2 linked regions of the Stratiformator vulcanicus genome follow. The protein of the gene in region 1 interacts with the protein of each later gene in a pairwise test. Links are inferred from orthologs where the notes say so. Each region holds a gene or a part of one and is shown in the gene's direction. Other genes may lie near its edges.

Region 1 (4,483 bases):
GTCTCTGACCGAGTCACCTCATCTCCGGCACGACGCATCCACAGCGAACCTCCCCAGCCGCTGGCTCGTGCTGAAGCAAGAAGACGGCGCGATCGACGAACTCTACGACCACGAGAATCTCGGCAACACGGCCGAAAAGGCAGAGCCGCGGTGCTCGATTACAAAGGATGTGCTGGGGTGGGAGCTACCTGCGGTGAACTGATCAGTGACTGGCTGCCTCGGATTTGAAACGACGGATAGAGAGGGCTCGAAGTCAGACAACTTGCTCGTACTCCATCGTGATCCCCGGTGCTTTCGCGTCCGCATCGAACCAGTGTTTGTTGACGGCACTGACTCTCACACCGAGATCAACCACTGTTACGCCGTCGCGGCTGAACCGCCGTTTCGACAACTCAACGACATTGAGTTCCGTTACGAGGCGAGATAGCCGCAATAGGAAGTCGACAGTACCGTCGTCGATGGCAAAGACGCGGAATTCGCTCTCAAACTCAACGGGCGGCATTGGCGACTCCTCATTCGGTAGAGGAATGCGAAGGTAACGATTTCTGAAGAGCATCATACGGTTCTCTCTAACCGTTTCGATCCTCCTGTCCACCGGCTAAGATCACGCCGTCCCGCCCATCCGCGTTGACGGAGCAACTGCCTGATGCCTGAGTCTCGGCCCTTTGCCCACCTGCACTGCCATACGCACTACAGCCTGCTCGACGGGATGACGCAGATCCCCGATCTGGTGCGGTCGACTAAAGAGATGGGCATGAATGCCGTGGCGATCACTGACCACGGCAATATGTATGGGGCTCGAGAGTTTTACTCGGAGTGCCGGGCGAACGACATCAACCCGATCGTCGGCATGGAAGCGTATATCGCACCACGTTCACGCAAAGAGAGGGGGGGCGCCAGCCGGGTCAAAGAAGCGAGCTTTCACCTCACACTGTTGGCGATGAATCGGCAGGGCTTCCAGAATTTGGTGAAGCTCTCGTCGCTCGCCTATCTGGAAGGCTTCTATTATAAGCCGCGGATCGACAAAGAGATTCTCGAAGAGATGGGCGAGGGGTTGATCTGCCTGTCGGGCTGTGCGGCGGGCGAGCTGTCGCATTACATCCTCGGCGAGCGGCAGGACGAAGCGACGGAGCTCGTCCGCTGGTATGAGCGGGTCTTCGGCGACCGCTTCTACATGGAAATTCAAGACAGCGGCACCGAGATTCAACGCATGTGTAAGGAGGGGACGGTCGACCTCGCCCAAAAGCTCGGCTTCCCGCTCGTCGCCACGAATGATGCCCACTACCTCTGTGAGCACGATGCCAACGCGCATGACGTCTTACTATGCGTGAACACGCACGCGCAACGCGGCGATACGAATCGCATGAAAATGGAGACGGAACAATTCTTCGTCCGCTCTCCCGAAGACATGTACGCCGCCTTTCCGGGCTTCGAGGACGCCGTCGCCCGAAGTCAGGAAATCGCCGATCGCTGTGACATTCAGCTTGAAGAGAACCCGAAGTATTACCCGGTCTTCACGCCGCCGGATCAGAAGACAGACACCGAATACCTCCGCGAAGTCTGCGAAGAAGCGCTCGTATGGCGATACGGCGAGGGCTACGACCAGAAGTATCAGGACCGGCTCGATCTTGAACTCGGCGTGATCGAGCATATGGGCTATTCGAGCTACTTCTTAATTGTGTGGGACTTCGTTCAATTCGCGAAGAAGAACGATATTCCCTGCACGGCTCGCGGATCGGCTTCCGGGGCGATCGTTACCTATCTCTTAGGCTTAAGTGACCACTGTCCGATTGAATTCGGACTGCTGTTTGAACGATTCTTGGATAAGAGCCGCAAAGAGCCGCCCGATATCGATATCGATTTCTGTCGAGACCGTCGGCAGCTCGTCATCGATTACACGAAAGAGAAATACGGCGAGCAGTGCGTTGCGCAAATCGGCACCTTCGGCACATTAAAAGCAAAGGCAGTCGTCCGCGATGTCGGCCGTGCCCTCGGTGTGCCGCTGCCGCGCGTCAATGAAATTGCGAAAATGGTCCCGGATACACTGGGGATTAAATTAAAAGATGCGGTCAACGAGACGGCCGAACTGAAGCAGGCTTATGACAGTGATCCGCAAATTAAAGAGCTGATCGAGATCGCATATCGGCTCGAAGGCCTTGCCCGCAGCGCCGGAACACACGCGGCGGGCGTGGTGGTCGCCGACCAGCCATTAATGGAGTTGCTGCCGCTGCAGGTGATCACGGGCAAGGCAGACATCATCACGCAATGGGATGGCCCCACCGTCGAAGACGCCGGCCTTCTTAAGATGGACTTTCTCGGCCTGCGGAACCTGACGATTCTCGACAAAGCCGTGAAAAATGTGAAGCAGCACCGCGGTGTTGAAATCGTGCCGCACCTGCTTCCGCTTGAAGATGAACAGACTTACCAACTTCTCCAACGGGGCGAGACGAAAGGCATCTTCCAGTTAGAGTCGGGAGGAATGCGCGACCTACTGACAAAAATGAAGCCCGACTCGTTTAACGATATCATCGCCACCAGCGCGCTGTACCGTCCCGGCCCGCTTGAGGGCGGGATGGTGATGGATTACGTCAACGTGAAGAACGGCCGACAGGAACCGGCCAAGGTCCATCCTCTTGTCGACGAGGTCCTGGAAGAGACCTACGGCGTGATGGTGTACCAGGAACAGGTGATGCAGATTCTGAACCGCGTCGGCGGTCTGGAACTGGCCAGTGCGTATCGCTGCATTAAGGCGATCTCAAAGAAAAAATTAAAAATTATCGCCGACTTCCGAGAGGAATATGTCAGCGGAGCAAAAAAGCAGGGGATTGACGAAAGAGTCGCGGTCGACCTGTTTGAATTGATTGAGAAGTTCGCGGGCTACGGTTTTAACAAATCACACAGCACGGCTTATGCGGCGATTGCGTATCAGACGGCTTACCTGAAGGCTCATTATCCCGAAGAGTTTATGGCCGCACTGCTCTCCTGCGGGATGGAGAGTAGCGATCGAATTAATGAGCACGTCGACGATGCGCGACGGATGAAGATCGAAGTGCTGCCGCCCGATGTGAATACGTCTGACGTCGAGTTCAGCGTAGTCGTCGTCGACAAAGGGGCGGAAGGCGAACGCCGGGTGATCACATTCGGCATGGGGGCCATCAAGGGCATCGGCGAAAACGTGGTGCAAGCGATCGTCGACGAACGGACGGCAAACGGCCCATTCACAGACATTTTTGATTTGACGGAGCGAGTCGACCCGAAGGTGCTAACGAAAGGCATGTTGGAGATTCTTGTGAAAGCCGGCGCTCTCGATTCACTTGGAGGAACGCGGGCTCAATATTTTCTGGTCGTCGAACGAGCCGTCCAGGCGTCGATTCAGCGAGCCAAGGACAAAGCCGCCGGTCAGAAGAACCTGTTTGGTGGCGACGACGAGCCGGACGGGGAAGAAGAAACGGCGTCCATGTCCCTGCCCGAAACGCCCGACTGGGGCCGGGCGCAGAAGCTCGCGGCCGAGAAAGAAGTCCTCGGGTTCTACCTCACATCCCACCCACTCGCTGAAGCGGGGGATCGAGTCAAGAAATACTCCACGCACGACATTAAGCACCTGGCGGACCTTGATGACGGAGCCGAAGTGCTGATCGGCGGCATGGTCGGCGCAATCAAGTATGCCCAAACCAAAAAACCCAGTCGCAACGGACATTCCAAGTACGTCAACTTCGACTTCGAAGACGAGTCAATGACCGTCCGCTGCATCATGTGGCCGGAAGAATTCCACCGATACGGCGAACAGGTGAAGGCCGAGGAAATCTTCTACCTGCGTGGTCGGGTGGACCGACGGGGTCGAGAGCCGAACATTATCGTCAACAAATTGCTGACGCTTGATGATGCCGAGCGGGAATTCACGGCGCAGGTCGTCGTGCGTTTCCGCAAAGGGCTACATGAGCAGCGGCAATTGACCGCCGCTCGCGACGCCTTGCAACGATTTCCCGGTGAGACCGACATTGTGATCCTTGTCGAATCGGCCGACCCGGCCGACCCTGATGCGGTCGTTCGATATCGATTGATGACCCCCGGCTATCTGCGGGTCACCGCGAATGCGATGCTGCGAAGGGAACTGACGGACATCCTCGGCGAGGAATTTGTGCGATTTCATTCGCCATCGAAACGTCGCGTGAGCGACTCGGGTAGCAATGGGCAGGGACGCACGGGCGATGCAGCCTGACGCGATCTTCACACGAAATCGCCCCGGACCTACCATACCCGCAGTCAATCGAAATCGCCGTTCGGACTGGGCCATATGTCAGAGACGCAGACACCACCACGCACGCGGGACGAGGAACCAGTTTCTGCAGGCCTCGGCCGTTCGATAACGGGTGTCATAACGCGTTCGGCGTTGGTGGCCGGGCTGCTCATCGGAATCGTCGGGCTGGTCGCCAATGCGTGGATGACCGACCGGTCGACACCCGAAGTCGCAGATGTCGGCCGC
Region 2 (3,158 bases), 740 kb from region 1 along the record:
AGAGATGGCGAAGACTTCCAAGAGAATGAAAAACCTGCGGCAGAAGGCCGAAGAGGTGGGCACCGTCTCCCTCGCCGATGCCGTCTCCGCTCTGCTGGGATTGCAGGGCCAACTTCCCAAGAACGTTCCGCCGGCGAAGCCTGATCAGGTGGTCGAATTGGCGGTTCGACTCGGGATCGACGCCAAGCAAGATGAGCAACGCGTCCGCGGGGCGATCGTGCTGCCGCACGGCATCGGCAAGTCGCAGCGGGTCATCGTTTTCGCGCAAGGTGACAACGTTGCGGTCGCTGAGGGGGCAGGGGCGGATAAGGTTGGCGGCAAGGAATTGGCCGACGAAATTAAGGGCGGTTGGCTCGACTTTGACGTCGCCATTGCCACTCCGGACATGATGGGCGTCGTCGGTCCGCTCGGTCGCGTGCTTGGCCCCCGCGGATTGATGCCGTCGCCCCGGGCAGGAACCGTCACGCCGAACGTCGCTGACGCCGTGCGCGAGTACAAGGCGGGTAAGGTCGAATTCAAAAACGACAAGGGCGGAGTCGTGCATTGCGTCATCGGACGTATGACGTTCGAGCCGGAGCAATTGGTCGGCAATGCCGAAGCCATTCTAAAGCATATCGAGTCAGCTAAGCCTTCGGCTCAAAAAGGCATCTATATGCGGAGCGTCACCGTGACCGCGACCCAGATGCCGGGGATTTCGGTCGCGCTATAGGCGGCCTGTTTCATGGTAATAAATATTCCTTCGCAAAATTGAGCTTGGGGCGGGTCGACCGAACCGGTTCTGTTCGACCAGCCTCTCGGAGAGAATGATGAGTAAAGTCATCAAAGGCATGATAATCGAGGATATCGTCGATCGCCTCGACGGCGCGACCGATTTGCTCGTCGTAGACAGTTCCGCCCTCGACGCGAACACGCAGAATTCGTGGCGAAGGTCTCTTCAGGAAAAAGAGATCAGCGCCCTTTCGGTGCGGAACACGCTGGCGCGGCGGGCGTTGGAGCGGGTCGGCGTCAGCGGGATTGATCCCGTGCTGGAAGGCCCGTCGACGCTCGTGTACGGCGGCCAGGATATTGTCGCCCTCTCGAAAGAGATCACGAAGTGGGCGAAAGATATCGAGAAGCTGCATATCAAAGGCGGCTCTGTCGAAGGGCAGTCGCTAGACGAAGCCGGCGTCGTGGCTCTGAGCAAGAGCCCGAGCCGGGAAGAAATTCTGTCGAAGATCTCAGGGCAGATTCTCTCTCCTGGAGCCAACCTCTCGGCGGCGATGCTCGGGATCGGCGGCACTCTGGCAGGTCAAATTAAACAGATTGCAGATAAAGACGACGCGGAAGGCGAGGCCGAAACGGCCTGAGCCGGCTGCGGCGAGACATTTTCAATCGTCGGGCGTGGGGCTCCGGCGGATGTTTTACTCGAAGGCTTCACCCGGAGCCCACTCAACACTAAGGGGAATTGACTATGGCGACTGACGCACCCGTGCAGGAATTCAGCGACGTGACCAAGGAACTCGGCGACAAGATCGTCGGCCTGACCTTGCTCGAAGCGAAGAATCTTTCGGACTACCTCAAGGAGGTTCATGGCATCGAGCCGGCTGCCGGAGGTGCCGTGATGGCGGTTGCCCCTGGAACGGGCGATGGCGGCCCCGCTGAAGCGGCCGAAGAAAAGACCGACTTCGATGTCATGCTGACCGACATCGGCGGCGAAAAGATCAAGATGATCAAAGTCGTTCGCGGTGCGACCGGCCTTGGGCTCAAAGAAGCCAAAGAGCTCGTCGAAAGTGCTCCGAAGGCGATCAAAGAGGGCATTCCGAAAGAAGATGCCGAAAAGCTCGTCAAGGAAATCGAAGATGCGGGCGGCAAAGCCGAACTCAAATAGGTTCGGTCTCGCCGATCGGTTATCGCTGTCAACCGAGCGCGACGGGCAAGGTGCGTGCCATTTTGCCCGTCGCTGCTTGACTTTTCAGTGAAGTCGATCAAAATCGGTTCGGGTAGCGACGGTTCTCCGCGTCTTCGGGTGGGTTTGAGGTCGATTTGTCGACTCACCGCTGCAGGTTTTGTTTCGGCATCAGCCGGCTAAGATCACTGGGGTTGCTTCTGCAACCCTCGGGGTGGATGGGACATTCTGTCCGCAATATCTGCAACTGCATTGCCCGCTACATCGCCGATTGCTCTGTTCGAGACACTTGTTCCCGCTCTCCGGCTGGTGCGCTGACTGCTCGTGCAGTCGGCACCAATAAAATAGGCTCCGTTTTCGCAGCCGGCGAAACGCGTCCGTCGCCTCTTTCGCTCCGAACTCACCGACACCGACGTCGTGCTCATCAGGTAAATATCGCATGCCGATCCCAGCGACACGGATTCAGTATTTTGACGACAAGCGGAATTTCGGCAGTATCGATTCCGACTTTGAACTCTCCGATCTGACGAAGATTCAAACTGTTTCGTTCGATCGATTCTTGCAACTGGATATCTCGTCGCGAGAGCGGAAAGACCAAGGTCTCGAAGAGATCTTGCGCGAGGTGTTCCCGGTCGAAAGTTACGACGGCCAGTACAAGCTGGAGTACGTGAAGTACGAGCTTGGAAAGCCCCGTTATTCGCCCGAAGAGTGTCGCCAACTCCGGCTCACCTACGGCCGGCCGTTCCGCGTTTGGATGCGGCTCGTCAAAGAGCAGCCGATCGAGGAAGAGGTCTATCTGGGCGACATTCCGATTATGATCGGCGGCGGTGAATTCATCGTCAACGGGGCCGAGCGATGCGTCGTGAGCCAGTTGCACCGCTCACCGGGCGTCGATTTCATCCTCAGCAGCGAGCCCGGGGACGCGAAGACGAATCACTCGTGCCGGGTGATCCCGGAGCGCGGCAGTTGGATCGAGTTCCTCGTCAGCAAAAAGCAGACGCTGCAGGTTCGTATCGATCAGAGCGGTAAGTTCTCGGCGATGACGCTGCTGCGAGCGATGGATCCGAATTTCAGTACCGACCGCGCACTCGTGGAGTTATTTCACAAAGTCAAAGATACCAAGGTCGGGGGAGCCGCGTTCGTTGAGGAGATCACCGGCAAGTATGCCGCCGAAGACATCGTCTATCCCGCCGGGCACGAGCGCGAAGGCGAGATCATTCTCGAATGCGGGCACGTCATTTCGCAGAAGATCGCCGAGGAAATCTCTGAGTCG

What was found.
Region 2: the proteins of dnaE (region 1) and rplL interact in binary tests that used the Escherichia coli proteins (3 or more experiments, as listed by UniProt). The link is inferred for Stratiformator vulcanicus from one-to-one orthologs.

The regions. Positions count from the first base shown.
Region 1 is NZ_CP036268.1:2,927,334-2,931,816, forward strand. What follows is about bases 253-4,419. They hold dnaE (DNA polymerase III subunit alpha), read left to right. Parts: upstream 253-646; coding sequence 647-4,219; downstream 4,220-4,419. Other genes in these bases: Pan189_RS11480 (hypothetical protein), read right to left, coding at 254-502; Pan189_RS11490 (hypothetical protein), read left to right, coding at 4,295-4,419. In the rest of the region: Pan189_RS11475 (sulfurtransferase), read left to right, coding at 1-8; Pan189_RS21385 (hypothetical protein), read left to right, coding at 68-202; more of Pan189_RS11490, read left to right, coding at 4,420-4,483. UniProt on the Escherichia coli protein: DNA polymerase III is a complex, multichain enzyme responsible for most of the replicative synthesis in bacteria. This DNA polymerase also exhibits 3' to 5' exonuclease activity. The alpha chain is the DNA polymerase catalytic subunit.
Region 2 is NZ_CP036268.1:2,189,895-2,193,052, forward strand. The notes cover bases 317-3,158. They hold rplL (50S ribosomal protein L7/L12), read left to right. Parts: upstream 317-1,450; coding sequence 1,451-1,867; downstream 1,868-3,158. Other genes in these bases: rplA (50S ribosomal protein L1), read left to right, coding at 317-709; rplJ (50S ribosomal protein L10), read left to right, coding at 807-1,346; rpoB (DNA-directed RNA polymerase subunit beta), read left to right, coding at 2,325-3,158. Outside these bases: more of rplA, read left to right, coding at 5-316. UniProt on the Escherichia coli protein: The binding site for several of the GTPase factors involved in protein synthesis (IF-2, EF-Tu, EF-G and RF3). Is thus essential for accurate translation.